DNA from 3 places in the Pseudoalteromonas sp. CO342X genome. Region 2 is predicted to be linked to each of the others. Evidence: predicted binding sites of a transcription regulator. Region 2 holds the regulator's gene; each other region holds the start of a gene.

The links. The regulator MetJ, encoded in region 2, represses methionine synthesis genes. The targets are predictions, from matches to a motif close to TAGACGTCTAGACGTCTA.
Positions count from the first base shown of each region.
Region 1: the regulator MetJ is predicted to act here: its motif matches at 2,421-2,438, upstream of EXT47_RS02260 (methylenetetrahydrofolate reductase).
Region 3: the regulator MetJ is predicted to act here: its motif matches at 2,540-2,557, upstream of metE (5-methyltetrahydropteroyltriglutamate--homocysteine S-methyltransferase).

Region 1 covers NZ_SGPH01000010.1:49,971-56,523, forward strand. Annotated here, with positions in the region: gene folK (2-amino-4-hydroxy-6-hydroxymethyldihydropteridine diphosphokinase) at 1-237, shown strand, start outside; gene EXT47_RS02250 (undecaprenyl-diphosphate phosphatase) at 234-1,034, shown strand; gene EXT47_RS02260 (methylenetetrahydrofolate reductase) at 1,418-2,374, opposite strand; gene EXT47_RS02265 (pitrilysin family protein) at 2,645-5,521, shown strand; gene EXT47_RS02270 (diacylglycerol kinase) at 5,597-6,004, opposite strand; gene cysE (serine O-acetyltransferase) at 6,248-6,553, shown strand, end outside.
Region 2 covers NZ_SGPH01000034.1:44,331-50,883, forward strand. Annotated here, with positions in the region: gene metL (bifunctional aspartate kinase/homoserine dehydrogenase II) at 1-1,703, opposite strand, end outside; gene metB (cystathionine gamma-synthase) at 1,708-2,928, opposite strand; gene metJ (met regulon transcriptional regulator MetJ) at 3,273-3,593, shown strand; gene EXT47_RS15235 (malic enzyme-like NAD(P)-binding protein) at 3,675-4,916, opposite strand; gene rpmE (50S ribosomal protein L31) at 5,689-5,904, opposite strand; gene priA (primosomal protein N') at 6,119-6,553, shown strand, end outside.
Region 3 covers NZ_SGPH01000012.1:124,497-131,049, reverse strand. Annotated here, with positions in the region: gene EXT47_RS04470 (EAL domain-containing protein) at 1-4, shown strand, start outside; gene metE (5-methyltetrahydropteroyltriglutamate--homocysteine S-methyltransferase) at 63-2,339, opposite strand; gene EXT47_RS04460 (LysR substrate-binding domain-containing protein) at 2,630-3,517, shown strand; gene EXT47_RS04455 (ElyC/SanA/YdcF family protein) at 3,618-4,382, shown strand; gene EXT47_RS04450 (hypothetical protein) at 4,528-4,899, shown strand; gene EXT47_RS04445 (PepSY domain-containing protein) at 4,959-6,275, opposite strand.

The DNA of each region.
Region 1 (6,553 bases), on a different contig from region 2:
AAGTTTAGTCCACGCACATTAGATCTCGATATTCTCTTTTATGACCACCTTATTTGTTCATCACCTGCTCAGTTGCCTCGGGATGAAATAACCAAAAATGCCTTCGTGCTTCAGCCATTAGCTGAACTAGCTCCTGATTTTATCCATCCTGTTGAGGGTAAAACCATTGCTCAGTTATGGCAGGAGTATCACAACCCAACTCAAAAATTATGGAAAGTGGAGTTTCCCAAGCAATGAGCTTTATTGAGATTGTCGTCCTTGCAATTATTCAAGGTCTCACTGAATTTTTACCTATTTCGAGTTCTGCCCACTTACTGCTACCTTCTCAGGTACTAGGTTGGCAAGATCAGGGCCTTGCCTTTGACGTTGCTGTTCATGTTGGTACTTTGCTGGCTGTCGTTATTTATTTTCGACAAGACATTGTCAGTCTACTGGCAGGATGGTTCAAGTCATTCTCAGGTACGCACTCGAAAGAAAGCCGGCTGACTTGGTGTATTGTGGTTGCCACCATTCCATTCGTGATCTTAGCCCCACTACTTAAAGACATCGTAGAAGTTTACTTACGTAGTGCTTGGGTGATTGCAACATCGACGATAGTATTTGGTTTACTGCTTTGGTACGCCGACGTGAAAGCGAAACAAATCAAAGACGAATTTGCCTTAAACTGGAAAAGCGCGCTGATATTGGGACTTGCGCAAATTACCGCTGTTATTCCCGGCACATCGCGTTCAGGCATTACCATCACCGCAGGTTTATTACTCGGGCTTGATAAGAAAAGTGCGGCGCGCTTTTCGTTTTTAATGTCTATTCCAGTCATTTCTATGATGGGATTGTATTACAGTTTAGAGCTTGCTACCGGCGATGAAGTGGTTGATTGGAATGCGTTATTAAGTGGTGCGGCACTGTCGTTTATCTCGGCTTATGCCTGTATCTTCTTTTTTCTGAAAATCATAGAGCGCATGGGTATGATGCCATTTGTCATTTACCGCTTGTTACTTGGGGTGGGATTAATCGCTTTCTTGAGCCTAAGTTAATCTAGGCTTTGAATAAGTCAGCAAGGTTAACAGAAAAGCCAGCTAGATGAAGCTGGCTATAGGGCCTGTAGGCCTTCGCTGTTTGATTTTTGTTCTTCTGAGTGTGTTTTGGTCGCGACGCTCGACTTGCCGCCTAGTAATCTAGGCAAAAGTTGAGCAACAATGAACAAAGCGCACTCAGGTGAACCCAAAGGGCAGCGCTTGATTGGCATTTCTTCTGTGTTGCCCCACAAGGATGTGGGGTAAGGTGACTTTGCAGGAACACAAAGTCTTTATCGCCAGACTTACATAGAATGACTATGCTACGCAGGCTCTGCCTTGTATAAATACCAATCGAACTGCTGCAAAAACAAACTTGGAAGATCAACAGGCCCTAGACTGCATTAAGCAATTTGCTTTTCCGCAAGGCATAATTCCATGGTCGCCTTCAATAGCCTATAAAGGTTTATTGACGCGTCAATTTCTTCTTTGCGGTTTGTTAAGCTCTCAATATTTAAGCCAAGAGAAATATCTAGATGTGAGCAGCTTTTTAAAATTTGATCTAGATTCTCTCTACAAATACGAATTGACTCACTTAGTGTGTTTTCTGAATCTAACATGCGCCATTTGGTTGCTTCTGGTACTGAGATCCCCAGCCATTCCATAAACTGCAAGGTTTTTTCCCCACCACATGGAGTAAAGGTAAGAATAATGCGCTTTGGTGTTTGCCCTTGCTGTTTACAGGTGCGAGCGTAGCTCGTGATAAGATCTATGGTTGCTTGAGCGTCATACACCGCTTGGGAAACAAAGAATTGGCAGCCTTGCTCTGTTTTATCAATTAACCTTTCGTGTTCATTACGCTTACTGGCGTGGCGCTCTGCGATGGTTACACCACCTAAGAAAAAGTCATCTTGATGATGCTTCAATACCTTATAGGCTTCAGAAAGCGGCAACTTAATATCGCCTTGTGAAGACGGACTGCCCACTAATACTAGATTGTTTAACCCATATTGCTGTTTGGTGCTGCTTAACCAATTGCCAAAAGCTTCACTATCGCGCTGTGCCACACTTTTATACGTAATTACATCAAGGTGTGACAATTCGCGGATCAACTGACTATATTCACACGGATCAACGGTGTGCTTAAAAGGAAATGGACGTGGTACTTGAGTACGGCTGCTTTCATCTTGAATGTCATAGATGATCACGCCGTCGTATTCAATCTCATGTAAACGGCCCAAAAGCTTAGCGGCAATTGATTTTAGCTGCTCTGGGTCGGTGCCAATCTTAGGTGGTGTGGTCCCAATTAAATATACCCCTTGGTTAGGGTCAATGATTTTCTCTTGAAGCGTTAAAGCCATAATCCTCATTCCACAAAAGCATTTCTGTATCTCTTTACTAATATAGCAGCCATTTAGACGTCTAGATAGATTTTTTTAATGAAAGAATTTCAATAATTATGAATTTATCTCAAGCGCTCAAATCAAAATTTCATATTTGTTTACACATTAGGATGGTAAATCACCTTGGAAATTAGCGAATTAGTATGACTTTGGGGCATAATCAGGAGGTTTGCTAACGTAAGTGAACACGACTTACTTAGAATAAAAAATATGATTAGGACCAAATTCATGAAATTCAAATTACTAGCAACCAGCTTTGCCGTAAGCTTAGCGCTTAGTGGCTGCGCAGCGACGAATTCAGACCAAGCTCAACAGTCAGCTGAAAGTACTCAAGCTGCCCAATCCAATAAAGTATTCGCCCAAGATTATGTTTTGGAAGAGCTAGAAAACGGCCTTCGCGTCATGGTAGTTAAAACTAACTATCCTGATGTGGTATCGCTACAAATTCCGGTTTCTGTTGGTTCGCGTAATGAAGTAGAAGCGGGTAAAACCGGCTTTGCTCACTTCTTTGAGCATATGATGTTCAAAGGCTCAGAAAAGTATCCACAAGACGTTTATTCGGACATTTTGAAAAATTCAGGTGTTGATAATCGTGCCTACACCACCAATGATTACACGAACTACCATTTAAATTTCTCAAAGCAGCATTTAGATAAAGTATTAGAAATCGAAGCGGATATCTTTCAAAACCTAACATACAGTGAAGAGCAGTTTCGTACTGAAGCACTAACTGTGAAAGGTGAATACCTTAAAAATAATGCCAGTCCAGTTCGAAAACTGCTTTCTGCGGTAAGAAAAGAAGCGTTTGATAAGCATACCTATAAACACATGACAATGGGCTTTTTTGAAGACATCGAAGCAATGCCAGATCAGATGGCCTATGGTAAAACCTTCTTTGAGCGTTTTTATAAGCCTGAGTATGTATCACTTGTGATCGTAGGTGATGTAGATCCTAAAGCAACTATGGCTATGGTGAAGAAGCATTGGGGTAATTGGAAAAAGGGTGACTACCAAGCCGATATTCCTGTTGAGCCAAAGCAAGACAAAGCGCGTTACGTTCACGAAAAATATGATGGCTTACCGGGTCACTGGTTGCTAGTTTCGTATAAAGGGGCAGCGTGGGAGCCGAAGAAAAAGGACCGAGCGGCACTTGATCTGATCTCACAGCTTTATTTCTCTGAAAACTCAGCGCTGTATCAAGAGCTTGTGGTAGACAAACAGCTTGCAAGCCAAATGTTTACCTATAACCCTGAAACCAAAGACCCTGGTCTTCTACATGTTTTCGTTAAAGTAGAAGATGAAAAAGATTTGGCGACAGTGCGTGATGCAATCAATAACACTTACGCAAAAGCACGCACAGAGCTGGTAGATGAAAATAAACTTGCTGCACTTAAATCAAACCTAAAGTACAGCTTTATTAACGGCCTTGACTCATCACAATCTATTGCTTCGACGCTTGCAAGCTACATGCATTTTGAGCGTGACCCTGAAGTGGTGAATGCACTATACGCAAGTGCTGATAAAGTCACTGCAAAAGATATTCGTGATATTGCCAATAAATACTTTGTGGACAGCAGCCGCACAACGGTGACTATGTCTGCACTTGAGTCTGTCTCTGGTTTTGATAAGGAAGTTAACTTAGACAAGTTAGTGGCAAAAATGGACAAGCCAGTAACGCGTCATTTCAACGTACTAGATAAAACGAATAATTCACCGCTGGTGGATGTGAATTTTCTTTTTTACACAGGTGCTGCTGCCGATCCTGTAGGTAAAAAAGGTCTTGCTGCGCTTACTGCGGCTATGATTGCCAATGGTGGAAGTGAATCGCAATCATACAAAGAAATTCAAAAGGCGCTGTACCCGATCGCTGGTAGCTTTGGTTATCAAATCGATAAAGAAATGATTTCTTTACGTGGTCGTATTCATAAAGACAATGCTGATCAATGGTATGGCATTGTGAGCCAGCAACTACTGAGCCCAGGGTTCAGAGAAGATGATTTTAAACGTCTGAAAAAAGAGCTAATCGACGGCATTAAGGCTGGTTTGAAAGCGTCAAATGATGAAGAGCTTGGTAAAGAAGTGCTTTATCACGAGTTGTACAAAGGCCACCCATACGAAAGCTATAACTTTGGTGATTTATCAGACTTAGAAGCAATCACTTTAGACGACGTTAAGGCTTTTTACGCTCAGCAATTTACTCAAGCTAAACTAAATGTGGGTATCACAGGTGCACTCGATAAACAGCTAAAAGAAGCGATGTTTAACGACCTTGCGGCTTTACCTAAAGGCGAAGAGGCGCGTTTACAAGTGCCAGATGCCCCTAAGCTATCTGGCCATCACGCAACCATCGTAGAAAAGAATGCAAAATCAACAGCGGTGTCTTTTGGTTTCCCAATCGACACGGTTCGTAGCAGCAAAGACTGGGCTGCGCTTTGGTTAGTGCGTTCATACTTTGGTGAGCACCGCAGTTCAAACAGCCACTTGTACCAGCGTATCCGTCAGGTACGTGGTATGAACTATGGTGACTACGCTTATATCGAATACTTCCCACGTGGCATGTTCCAAACTAAGCCAGATGCAAACTTAGGTCGTAGTGAGCAAATTTTCCAGGTGTGGTTACGCCCACTTCGCTCTAATAACGATGCCCATTTTGCAACGCGCACCGCATTGTTTGAACTCGATAAGCTGATCAAAGAAGGGATGAGCAAAGCAGACTTTGAAGCAACACGTAACTTCTTAATCAACTTTGTGCCACAAATGGTGGCGAGCCAAGATAGACAGCTAGGTTATGCACTTGATAGCCAGTTCTACAACACCGATGAATTTGTTGCTTATGTGACAAAGCAGCTAGCGTCGCTGTCTGTTGAAGACATCAATCGAGTTATCAAAGAGAACTTGCAGACCGAAGATATTCACTATGTGTTTATCACTGGTGATGCAAAAGATATGGCGCAGCGCCTAAGTGCTGAGCAGTCATCTCCTATGACTTATAACACGAAAAAGCCAGATGTATTACTGGCAGAAGATGCTGAAATTGCTACATACCCGCTCAATATTCCAAGTAAGAATATTAAAACGTTAGATGTAGAAAAAGTGTTTGAATAACGATTATTCAGCTTAATAAAAATGGCGGCTAAAAATTTAGCCGCCATTTTTATTGTGTCAAAACCACGCGTAATTTTAGGTTATGGTGTTGAACCACTCCACTGCGGCAGCTATCCAAATTAATGAGCTAATTAATAATGTCAGCGTAACGGCCGCTGATGCCATATCTTTTGCACGACCAGATAGTAAGTGATGCTCTGTACTCACTCGATCTGTCAGCGCTTCGATTGCCGAGTTGATAAGTTCTATGACCAATATCAACAGTACACTACCGACCAATAATGCCCACTGAGCAATACTTTGCGCCAATATGATTGATAAAGGAAGACTTGCCACCAGTAACCACGTTTCTTGTCTAAATGCCGACTCTTCTTTATAGGCCGCTTTCATTCCTTTCGCTGAGCAATGCGTTGCTTTGATTATCCGCGCAAGCCCTGTGCCATTTGGTTTGTTGGTATCCGTTGTCTTGATCTTTATCGACATATTAGCGATCCCGCGTTGGTAGTATTCAATGGGGCGTTATTATACGAAGATCTGTTCAGTTCGACAGTGCTAAATTGTAAGAATCTTTGGTCCAACAGAGGGCATTTAAAACCGGACTAAAATATGTTGGTTGGTTATTAGATATAACCAAGTGTTTGAAGCCTGATTTTTTATAATACATGACACTTAATGACTCTAAGCGTTACACTATGAGAAGTATCAGTATTATCGGAAGTTCGTCATATGAGACATGAGATTTGGAATAAGTTACGCGAAGAAGCCAATGAGTTGGTCGCTCGCGAACCATTGCTTGCTAGTCACGTTTACTCGAGTATTTTAAATCACGAGTGTCTTGGTTCTGCATTAAGCTTTATCGTTGCAAATAAGTTGGCGGATGCCGTGGTGTCAGCATTTACAATTCGTGAGTTGTTCGATCAGGCCTTTGTGCACTGCGATACCATGCTGACTCATGTTGCACATGATATAAAAGCCGTTAAAGATCGCGACCCAGCTGCCGATAGTTATCTCAACGTAATTTTAAATCTGAAA
Region 2 (6,553 bases):
GTATTGTAACGCCATAAAAGGTTACGCTCTTGTAACTGCTGACGCAGCTTTGAGTACCAACCTTGTTGTGCCGTGCCGGCATATTTATTGGCGCTGATCAAATGACAGTCATGTTCAACAAACAGCGGATACAACTCGCTGAAACGCTCGCTCGCAGTAATATCGACCACCACTTTATGCTCGTAATCTAGCTCTTTAATACGAGTGAATAGCTCTGCTTCATTGTATTCGATGGCCTCATTTTGCCATTGCTGTTGCCACGATGCTAAATTCAACCCGCTTGGACAGAACAACATTTGCTTAGAACGCAGTAGGCCAACCAACTTAAGATCAAAGTGCTCACTCAGCTTAGCGACTTGGTTTTTGCATTGTTCGATAAACACTTCACCCACATTGCCAACACCCGCGACAATCACTGCAAGCTCCCGGCCTTTATTCACCAAACGCTCGTGCAATATAGCAAGTAGATCGCTATCAATTGCTTGATCGGTTAACACTAAGCTGTAATGACGCTCTTGCAGCACAAAACGGGTGACAATCGCATGTTCATCCAATAATTCCAGTGCCTGCTGATGTAAGCCAGCGACATCCTGACTTGGGGCAACAATAGCAAAGCCTTGTACTTGTGATTCAATAATATTGGCCCGCGAATCCAGCGCTTTGATCACAACATGGCTAAACTCAGATGGCACCAGTAAGTGTGCCTCTCCACCTTTAACAAAATGATGAATGCTATGCTGGATAAGCTGGCTTAGCTGTTTTACTTCACCACTTTTTAGTTGCTCAACGCGTAACAGGTCAAGTTGTCCAAAAGTGGTAATAAAGCGCTTCTCTTTGCTATAGCCTGCCTTTACTATCTCAGTGCCAAGCGCATCGGCATCAAAGCTGCTGCGAACTTGTAGTTTTATATCGGTATCTTTAAGTGGAGACAGCGTTTTTGCATGCAGTACCGGATTACCTAATCGTGCGAGTAATTCAGCTTGGCCACGACATACTTTAGTGTATTTTATGGCATTAGCGACTTTACGTGGATCAGTGCTGAACACACCAGTTGTATCCGTCCAAATTGATACTTGAGCCGCATCAAGATAACTTGCCAACAAAGTTGCGCTATAGTCACTGCCATTTCGGCCTAAGGTCACCGTTTCACCTTGTGCATTTGCAGCAATAAAACCGGTAACGATATAGATAGCGTGATCATCAATGGCGCGATAGCACGCTTCTTTGTTATGGGCGTGTAGTAACACCCCCTCTTGTTGTACAAATAACCTACGAGCGTCAATAGCTTTGGCTTCAACACCTTGAGAGCTGAGGTAGTTTGCTAATATACGAGCCGACCATAGCTCTCCATGTGCAAGTAAACTCGCGTAGTGAAGATGTTGCTCTTCTCGCCCTAAAGCGATTGCTTGCAGCTCATTGACAAGCTGTTTGAGTAACACACTGTGTTGTTCACCTACAAACAGGGCATCAATTAATTCTCGTTGATGATTTTCAACTTGTAATAAAACATCGTTGAATGCGCGAACATCTTGCTGCTCAAAACTTTGCCATAACTTCACTAGGGTATTCGTTGTTTTTCCTGCAGCAGAAACCACAACACTGTCACCTAGTTGACATTGCTCTAACACTATCTTGGCAACTGCCTGATAACGCTCTGGCGAGCTTAAACTCGAACCACCAAACTTATGTACTACTTTTGCCATTTACTCACCACAACGCTACTGTATGTGCAGGCGTTAATTTGAATGACTTAGCATCATCACTCGCCCGACTTTCATCAATACATGCAAATCCTGATTCCAGATCTGCAATAAGATCTTGTGCATCTTCAATGCCTACAGAAATACGAATCAACGTGTCGCCCACTCCCGCTTCTAAACGTGCTTGCGGATCCATACCTGCGTGTGTCATCGTCGCTGGATGGCAAATAAGACTCTCAACCCCACCTAAAGATTCTGCCAATGAAAAGTGCGTTAGAGACGTTAAAAACTTCGCTGATGTTTGCAGATCGCCTTTGATATCAAAGCTCACCATGCCACCAAAGCCGAGCTGTTGTTTTTTCGCAAGTTCGTGTTGAGGATGCGACTCAAGGCCAGGGTAATAAACTTGGCTAACATACGGCGACTTTTCTAAATACTCCGCAATAAGCTGAGCATTTTCTTGATGTTGGCGTAAACGCACGTTTAAGGTGCGCAGTCCACGTAGGGTAAGGTAGCTATCAAAAGGTGCACCTGTAATACCGATATTATTCGCCCACCAAGCTAACTCATCACCCAACACCTGTGTACGCGCGATCACCGCGCCCCCCACGACATCAGAATGACCATTGATATATTTAGTAGTTGAATGCACGACTACATCTACGCCAAAGGCAATGGGATTTTGTAGTGCTGGAGACAAGAAGGTGTTGTCGGCGGCGACCAAAGCCCCCACTGCGTGTGCTGCATTTACGACAGCTTCTATATCCGTTAGCCTTAATATTGGGTTACTTGGTGTTTCAATCCAAACTAATTTAGGTTTGATCTGCTGCAGCTGTGCAAGACTTTCCGATTGTGTGAGATCCAAGACGGCTAATTTGAGCAATCCACGCTTAGCAAGCGATGTAAACAAGCGATAGCTACCACCGTAACAGTCATGTGGAATAACCAGCGTATCGTCATGGTTAAGTAGCTGAGTTACTAGGTGAACGGCAGCCATGCCAGTCGCGGTAATAATGCCACGAGCACCACCTTCAAGTTCGGTAAGTGCCTGTGCAAGCACATCACGATTAAAGTTACCACTGCGTCCATAATCGTAGTCGCGTTTGGTATCAAAATCGGCAAAAGAATAGGTGGTAGAAAGGTAAAGCGGTGGCACTACTGCCCCATGTGCTTTATCAGCTTCTATACCATGACGCACTACAACCGTCGATTTGTTAACTTGACTCATAAGGTCACCTAGATATTTGGATGTTTAGACGTCTAAAAGGTTAGAACAACAGAAACTAGAAGTCAAAACATTTATACTGCTAAATGGCTAAATAACTAGTATTTGACTATCTTTTTTAAACCGATAAAATTTCGCCACTCTAGGCGTTGCTAATACGACTGAGTTATTGAAAACTATGGCAGAGATTCTTCTATCTCGCTATGGCGGATTAGTTTATTCATCTATTTGAGTTTGGGATTTATCTTTAATTCGTAAGGTTATCCCTATATTCATGCGGTTGGTGAATAATGTAGACCAGAACCCAGTCATATTGGCATTGATGTAACTGAGGCAAGTACACAATTATGGCAAAATGGAACGGTGAGTATATTCACCCATATGCAGAACACGGTAAGAAAGCAGAGCAAGTAAAAAAGATCACGGTGAGCATACCTCTGAATGTACTCAAAGTGCTAACTGATGAGCGTACACGTCGCCAAGTGAATAACTTACGTCATGCCACGAACAGTGAGCTTTTATGTGAGGCGTTTCTACATGCCTTCACAGGTCAGCCACTGCCGAGCGATGAAGACTTGAGAAAAGATAATCCAGAGCGTATTCCGTTAGAGGTAAGACAAATAATGGAAGAGCGCGGTTTGGAGATCCCAGAAATAAACGAAGAGTGATAACTATTCTTTCTCTGTGGACATACAGACACAAAAAAAGCCTCAATCGAGGCTTTTTTCATTTGGATAATACCAATGGTATTATTCCATGTATCCAGCTGGCATATCGATTTGGGCCACACCTGATTCAATTGCAGCTACCGCTACCGCTTTTGCGATACGAGGTAACAAACGCGGATCCATTGGTTTTGGAATAATGTACTCAGGACCAAACTCAAGACTATCCACGTCAGCCGCTTTTAACACTTCAGCAGGCACAGGCTCTTTAGCAATCGTTCTAATTGCTTCAACCGCTGCAATCTTCATCTCATCATTGATAGCGGTTGCACGTACATCAAGCGCACCACGGAAGATAAACGGGAAACACAACACGTTATTTACTTGGTTTGGATAATCTGAGCGACCAGTCGCCATGATCAAATCATTACGTGCACCGTGTGCAACTTCAGGGCTGATCTCAGGGTCTGGGTTAGAACAAGCAAATACCACTGGCTTGTCAGCCATTAGCTTTAGATCCTCAGCAGAAAGTAAGTCTGGGCCAGAAACACCAACAAATACGTCCGCATCTGCAATCACGTCTTGTAACGTACGCTTATCCGTGTTGTTTGCAAACAGCTCTTTGTATTCATTTAGGTCATCACGACGAGTATGGATCACGCCTTTTCTGTCCAGCATATAGATGTGCTCACGTTGAGCACCGCATTTGATCAGTAATTCCATACAAGCAATAGCGGCTGCACCCGCGCCAAGACACACAATAATCGCATCATGAATATCTTTACCTTGAATTTCCAACGCATTCAGCATACCCGCAGCGGTTACAATTGCGGTGCCGTGCTGATCATCATGGAATACAGGAACGTCACAACGTTCGATTAGCGCGCGCTCAATTTCAAAGCACTCTGGCGCTTTAATATCTTCTAGGTTAATACCGCCAAATGTGTCTGCGATATTTGCCACCGTATTGATGAAGTCTTCGGTGGTGTTGTGCTTAACTTCGATATCGATTGAATCAAGACCCGCAAAACGCTTAAATAATAGCGCCTTACCTTCCATAACAGGCTTTGACGCCAAAGGACCTAAGTTACCCAAGCCAAGAATTGCCGTACCATTACTGATCACCGCAACCATATTTCCTTTACCCGTGTAACGGTATGCATTCGCCGGATCAGCCGCGATTTCACGTACTGGCTCTGCAACACCTGGGCTGTATGCAAGTGCTAAGTCTTTTACGGTCTCGGCAGGTTTAGTGAGTTCAACACTGATTTTACCTGGAACGGGCTTCTCGTGATAATCTAGAGCTTGTTGACGAAAATCTGTCATGGCGCGATATTTTCCTACGAAGTTAATGTGAGAGTGTGGTAAACGTTCGCATTCTGAATGTTGGCAACCTATCAGGCTGGTTACAGCAACACACAGTGCGATTAACTATATGAGCGACGACATTCAACCGCTCAACAAGCGTATGTGCTTTGCTGTCGCGGTATGTCAATAGGACATATAGTTAATCGACCGTATTCACACAATACCGAGTTTTGCTCATTATTCAAGTAAAATCAGGTCTATCCACTAGCACGGTATTTTCTATACTTTTCCGAGAAGATAAGCTCAATTTTAAGAAATATTTCACAAATAAAATGACTAAAACTTAAAAAATAAGACGCTAAAACCAGCACAAAGTGTAGAAAATCAACACAAATGTACACTAATTATAAAAACAATAAGAAAATAGCAACTTAGCTAATTTTAACATCAAGATACCGACATTTAATCGCAATATACTGACTTTTGTTTATATAAAATGCTCATACCTGATACTATTTACTATATGAGCTTTGATTATTTTCACAACTTAAGCTCGTAAATGTTCAGTATTTATCTACTAAATAGAGTTTTTACTCTACCCAAGAGATCAGTAAAGTTTTGCTGCCAAACTGGCAAGTTTTTTATTTTAGAAGAATAAAAGACACAATGAAGGCGGGATGACTGACGGTCTTTCTGTCAATGAAGAACAGAATGTATAAATCGGGAAGGTATTTTCAAACAGGCACAAAAAAAGCACCCTAAGGTGCTTTTTTCGACTAGACCAACAAGATTACTTCTTGCTGCTAAGTGCACCGAAACGCTTGTTAAAGCGATCTACACGGCCACCTGTGTCAAGGATCTTCTGCTTACCAGTGTAGAACGGGTGACATGCAGAACATACGTCTAGGTGAATATCTTTACATAGCGTTGAACGAGTTTCGAACTTGTTACCGCAAGAGCACGATGCAGTGATCGTCTCGTAATTAGGGTGAATACCTTCTTTCATAGCAACCTCTAGTTAAGGCCGTATCGCTCTCCAAACCCGAAGTCTGGCACCATACGTAGTTATACAAAAATGTGGATGCGTATTTTAGTGCCTATCTGAACAATCTACAAGCAATATTTCAGAGTTTTTTGTCACCGTCGCAGAGTACATTTTCAATTCGTACCACCTTAGGTATATACTTCGTCACTGCGCTCACTTTATGGAATTGTAATACATGCTCATTCTTGAAGTAGCTTTAAAGCTGCCACTGCACCGAACATTCGACTATTTGCTAGCACCAACCATGCAAGTTGAAGCAGGAATGAGAGTCACCGTCAATTTCGCCAACCGTCGCTGCACAGCGATTGTGCTTGCTAAAAAAGGCGACACCGATGTACCAAAAGAAAAGCTCAAGCAAATTATTGAGGTGTTGGACGAGCATCCTGTCTTTAGCCAAGCACAACTTAGCTTTTTACACTTTGTCTCTCAGTATTACTGTCATCCAATTGGCGATACCTTATTCACAGCACTACCGGCGGTACTCAGAGATGGTGGAAGCCCAGACAAAACTCAGATCCCTGTCGTCAGATTAACGGAAAAAGGGCAGAAACTACCAACACTGCGAGCCAAAAAGCAACAAGCACTGCTTTCTCAATTATATGAAGGTGGC
Region 3 (6,553 bases), on a different contig from region 2:
CTAGATACACTCGCCACATAATTCACTGTATATAAACAATGAAGTATGTGGCCTGGTTTAGATTAACTTTCCCCTAATTCGCTTCTAAGCTCCTTAGTTGCTGTCACCATATTCTCAAGTGCAGCTCGGGTTTCTGGCCATGCTCGGGTTTTTAGCCCACAATCTGGATTCACCCATAATCTTTCTACCGGGATTTTCTTCGCTGCTTTGTGAATTAAATCTTTTATCCATGCCACCTCAGGGACGTTTGGCGTGTGAATATCATAAACACCAGGCCCGATGTCATTGGGGTAGTCAAAATCTTCAAAGGCGTCAAGTAAGGTCATATTTGAACGTGACGTTTCAATTGTGATCACGTCCGCATCCATATCCGCTATGGCGGCGATAATATCGTTAAACTCCGAATAACACATATGCGTATGGATCTGTGTTTCGTCATTCACACCACTTGCAGATACCCTAAACGCATACGCCGCCCACGCTAAGTAGGTTTGCCACTGACTGGCTTTGAGTGGCATCCCCTCTCTAAATGCAGGTTCATCGATTTGGATCACCTTAATCCCTGCATTTTGCAAATCTACCACTTCATCTCTCAGTGCTAATGCGATTTGATTCGCGATGCTCGGCTTGTCTAAGTCATCTCTGACAAACGACCAAAATAAAATAGTCACAGGCCCTGTTAGCATGCCCTTCATCGGTTTTTTGGTTAAGCTCTGTGCATAACTCGTCCAATTAACTGTCATTGGTGCCGCACGCGAGACATCACCCCAGATCACAGGGGGCTTAACACAGCGCGAACCATAACTTTGCACCCAACCAAACTGAGTAAAGGCAAAACCTTCGAGTAATTCACCAAAGTACTCAACCATATCATTGCGCTCTGCTTCGCCATGAACCAGCACATCTAAGTTAAGCGCTTCTTGTTCTTCAACGGCATAACGGATCTCCGCTTCCATCTGGCTTTGATAAGCATCAACACTCAACGTACCCGCTTTATAATCACGTCGTGCCTTACGGATCGCTTGGGTTTGTGGGAAAGAGCCTATCGTTGTGGTTGGCAATAAGGGTAAATTTAGCGACTGTGCTTGTTTTTTAATTCTGGTTGCGAATTCACTATTACGTTGACCGTCTTTTGCTGTAAGCGCTGAAACACGCTGCTGCACCTCATTATTATTCACCCGAGTAGAGGTCAAACGCGCTTTTACAGGCTTAGAATATTCGACCAACTGGGTAATATCACGCTGCTCCAATGCATTTTTCAATAATGCCAGCTCTTGCCCTTTTTGTTTGGCAAATGCGAGCCAAGACTTTAACTCACTATCAAGCTTTTGCTCTTGATCTAAGTCGACTGGCGTATGTAATAATGAGCATGAAGGAGCAAGCCAGAGATTATTACCACGACGTTCATGAACCAGAGCAAGTTGCTGATATACACCTTCAAGATCCGAGCGCCAAATGTTACGACCATTCACAACCCCGAGAGACAGTACGCTATCCTTCCCAACTACTTTCTCTAACGCAGCCAAGTCGTAGTTTGCCGTTACGCAGTCAAAATGTACGCCTTCTACAGGGTAAGACCGGATATCTTCAACATGCGCTTGTACGGAGTCAAAATAACTGGCCAACAACACTTTTACTCCTTGGCCGCTCAACGCATCAAAACTCCGGCGCAGCGCGTTGCGATAAGCATCATCGATTTCCAATGCTAAAATAGGTTCATCAATTTGTACCCACTCGACGCCTTGCTCTGCAAGCTTGGTAAGTACCTGCTGATATACAATCAATAACTTATCTAATAAAGCCAATTTATCGAACTCTTGACCAACGCATTTAGCTAAGTAGAGATAGGTTACCGGGCCGATCAATACGGGCTTTGCTTGGTAGCCAAGTAATTGTGCTTCTTCTACTTGAGTAAACAACTCCGTCCAAGTTAGGGAAAATTCCTGCGTTTGAGTTAACTCGGGGACGATGTAATGATAATTGGTGTTGAACCATTTCGTCATTTCACTTGCAGCACACGCACAGCCGCTAGGTGCTCGCCCTCTGCCAATCCGAAACAAAGTATCGAGATTTACCGACTCATCATTTTTATGACGACTAGGAATAGCGCCGACAAGCAATGAAATATTCAACACGTGATCATACCAAGCAAAATCGCCTACAGGGAGAAGGTCAACACCAGCGTCAGCTTGCAATGCCCAGTTTTCTGCACGAATGCGTTTTCCTTCCGCGATTAATTCGACTTGTGTTAAGTCGCCTGACCAATAGCGTTCTACTGCAAATTTAAGTTCACGCTTTTTGCCTACGCGTGGAAAACCCAAGTTATGTGTTAATGCCATGATTTTAATTCCGTCTAGATGTATGGATGTCCAAAATATAATTCTCATGATCAAAAACAACAATTGATGCTTTCTCAGATTTCATATGAATAAAATTAAATTGTAATTTTTTGCAAAATTTTTACAGAAGTAGTGACAACGCTGTCATTTTTAGTGTTATAGTGGATTTGTGAATTTTTGAACAATTCACCGTAGGTATTTAGACGTCTAGACATTGATAATAACTAAATAGAATCGTAATATTGAGTAATGCTGAGATTTGCTCACTTCAAATATGAGAATTGTTGATAATGATTGATATAAAGCACCTAAAGACTATCTCCACCTTGAAAGAAACTGGTTCTCTTGTGAATACAGCACGAGAGCTATTCCTGACTCAATCAGCTTTATCACATCAGATCAAAGATCTTGAGAGCAAACTTGACTGCCAACTCTTTGAGCGCAAAACGCAGCCGGTACGTTTTACCCCTCAAGGGATGTTATTATTGGAACTTGCCAACGATGTTTTACCTAAAGTTGAAGCAACAAAGTGTCGTTTGAAGGAAAGCCTTAATCAGCCTATCTCGCAACTCAGATTAAGCGTGGAATGTCATGCCTGTTTTCACTGGTTGCTACCAACAATTAAAGAATTCAATACCTTTTGGCCTGACATTAAAGTCGATTACGAACGTGGCTTTAGCTACGACGCAATTCCTGACCTTATTGAAGATGAGCTGGACTTAGTACTTACCTCAGACATTCGCGAACCAGAGCAACTGGAATACGCACACCTATTTGACTTTAAGTTAAAGTTAATCGTTGCACCAGATCACGAATTGGCCAAGAAGGCCTATGTCACAGCACTCGACCTAAAAGATGAAACCATCATTTCTTACCCTATTCCTCGCGAGCGTCAAGACATATTTAAGCATTTTATTCAAAATGCACGCTTTGACGGTACGCTAAAAACCGTCGATCAAGGTTTATTAATCTTCCAACTGGTAAGTGCAGGCATGGGGGTTGCGGCATTACCGGACTGGTTAGTAACCCCCTATGAAAGCCAAGGATTAATTAAATCTATTCCTCTAGGTGCACTTGGGCTAAATCGACCGATGTATTTAGCTATGAAGAAAAGCATGAAAGACAACCCTGTTTATCGCCATTTTCTCAATACTTGCCGCAAAACCACCGCAAGATAATATACTGGGCTCTTTTTGAGCCCTTACTGTTATACATTTCTACAGCTTCAATCTCATGCTAGCATTGTGTTAGGCTTATCTAAATCTAGGACATGTTTAAATGTTTGAAGTCAAAAAGGTTATCGGTCAACTACTGATGCCTTTACCGTTATCTTTAGTGGTGCTTATGGGGCTTATGCTTTTTATCGCCAAAACGCGTAAAGGGTCTTACATCGCAAGCTGGTTCGTCTTACTCACGACATGGGCGTTATCGACTCCTTATGTCGCACAACATATTATTGAGTGGGATACAGGCACTCTCGCCGCATTCAATCAAAGCAAGCACATCAACATAGATAAAATCGTGGTACTTGGCTGTGATTTATATCCAGATAAATCTCTCCCCAGCAACGCCCAACTTGGCAGCTGCGGTCTAGCCAGATTAGTAGAAGGCGTAAGACTTGCTAATATTTACCCAAAGGCTCAGCTGTATGTCTCTGGTTACGGCTATGGCCATGCAACAAGCGCGGGACTCATGGCAAGAACCGCACAGAGCCTAGGTATTTCCGCTACACGTATTAAGCAAAACCCCAATGCCAAAGACACCGCGGACGAAGCAAAAATGCTAGCACCTTTACTAGTCGATTATGACGTCGCATTGGTCACATCGGCTTCGCACATACAGCGAGCAAAAAACCTATTTGAAGCACAAGGCATAGAAGTGTTCGCTGCACCGACGGAGTTTTATAACTTCAAGCAATACCCACCGAGCAGACAATTTATTCCAAACCATAAGGCCTTAGAAGTAGTCACTCGGATTTGGCATGAACAGCTTGGAAGTATGTGGATCACGATCCGTCGTGTTATTGACCCTGAGGCACTTTAAGCGCCGAAAAAGACACCAAAATCAGGCTAAAGTTCGATAAATTAGCGCTGAAAAACGTAAAAAATTGAAAATTTGCGCAAATATGGGTATAAATAGAGTTTAATCTTAACCCGCGTATCCGCGTACAACACGACTAGGATCTACGATGAGTAAACTAGATAAAACTGAAGTACTAAGCGCTTTCGAAGCTGCGTACGAAGCTGCACATGGCAAAAAGCCTGAGATCACTGCAAAGCCAGGTTGGTATAGCATCGATGGTGGCAAAAACATGCGTCTTGCTGAGGTAGCCGAATTAACCGAAGAGCTAACTTCAGGGTCAGCTGTAGCAAGTGATAAAACGCAGGCGCCTGCCAAAAAAGCGAAAACGACTAAGAAAGCGCCTAAGGCTGCAGCTATAAAATCAGCGAGCTTTACTATCGTTACAGAAAACGAAGAAGGCTTCAAAGCGGAAGAACAGTGGATTGCTGAACTAGCAGCAAAAGATCACGACTGCCGCTTACCTCGTGGTGTTGTTTAATCACAGTTTCATGAGTGAAGAAACCTCGCAGCTGCGAGGTTTTTTTTGGTCTGCAGCAATCACGACCCCCCCCGATGCTTCAGGCATAAATTGAGCAGAGCGGCGCTCCAAAACAAGATAATCAAGCAAGTGAGTGACACCCAGCTTACTAAAAAAGTAAATGAAGCAGTCGGTAACTCCGGCCACTTTCCTGCCATACCATAACCCGCAATAGTGTGTTGCGCGTAAAAGCAAATACATAAGAGCAATCCGAAACCCAACACTAGTGATACCACGACACCTCGGCATTCATCTTTGCGACGCAATTTAAATTGCCGCTTAATATACATGTAAGTACCACTGAGAACCAAAAATGAAAGTACAATCCCAAATATAAACCACAGTATTTTCCCCCATATCCCTACAAAGTTGCCAAAATGTAGGGGGTCCGCGGTATCGGATAAGCGCCAATACAGCCCTTGGCTCGATGCCGTTTGGCTATAAACAACTTCCCCCGTGTAAGGGTTAACATAGATCTTGTTTGCCCTATCCCGAACTATCCAATCCTGCGATTGCCCTTCAGCATAAAAATAACCTCCAGAATAGCGAATGGCTTTCACCTCAAGGTCAGGCCTCGCCGCTTTTACTATTGCGAATAATTCCACAACCGACAATTGTGGTTTATCCTGTCGCGGCAGTTCGGCCAAAGGATTAACGGCAAAATCCCCAACATCAGTAAAAGCTGTTTTACCATCGACCATATCCATGCGAACAAACTCAAATAGATACCAGATACTCGTGAGCGAAATAACAACCGCAAGCCATAAGCCCCACGCCCCACTTATTTTATGCACACTTGCCATCTTGGCACGTGCATCCCCGCTAAACGTAAATGCAAATAACTTTTTCCACCAGCCGCGATATACATAATGCGCACTCACGGTCGAAATACACAACGGAACTGCAAAGATAAGCACAAGATAGTATGAAATGATGCTGTCAAATACGCCGAAAAAATGCATATGGAAATCACGAAAAAAACGCTGAATATTAAAAAAACTACTTGCACCTAGAATAGTTCCTGAATACGGATCGACATAAACATGTTGCCATGGACTATCAGGCATTCGCATCACGATGTCATGCGCAAAATAAGTATCAGGACCTGTAAAGGCAATCCCTATTCGGGCGTCAGGATACGCCTTTTGTACCATCTCGTAAGCTGCTGCTAAGCTTATGTTTGATTGGCCCTCTACTGCCCTCACCTGGTCGTTGAATAGCCAATCTAGTTCGTGGGCAATACTCGCAAACGCGCCAGTCCAACATATTATGAACAGCAACACCCCAAACCACACGCCACTCAAACTATGCCAGTTGAACCATTGTTTTGCCGTCATGGACCACCTAATAGCGAAGACATAAAACGACTTCACTTCCTTGCCTTGTATTAATATTCAAACATAGATAAGCCCTGTGACAGCGCTATCCAACCTAATTGACACCCAATCTAACAATCAGAACCTAACAAATCTGAGATTCGGGTAAGCCATTATTTTGGCAATAATTCATTTTTTGCATTACCCCTTATGGTAACAAAAAGAATTATCATTTAGAATTGAAAATAATTTCTGTTTTCAGTTAGAACTATTCAAGAGCTTGGTTCAATCTCAGAAAA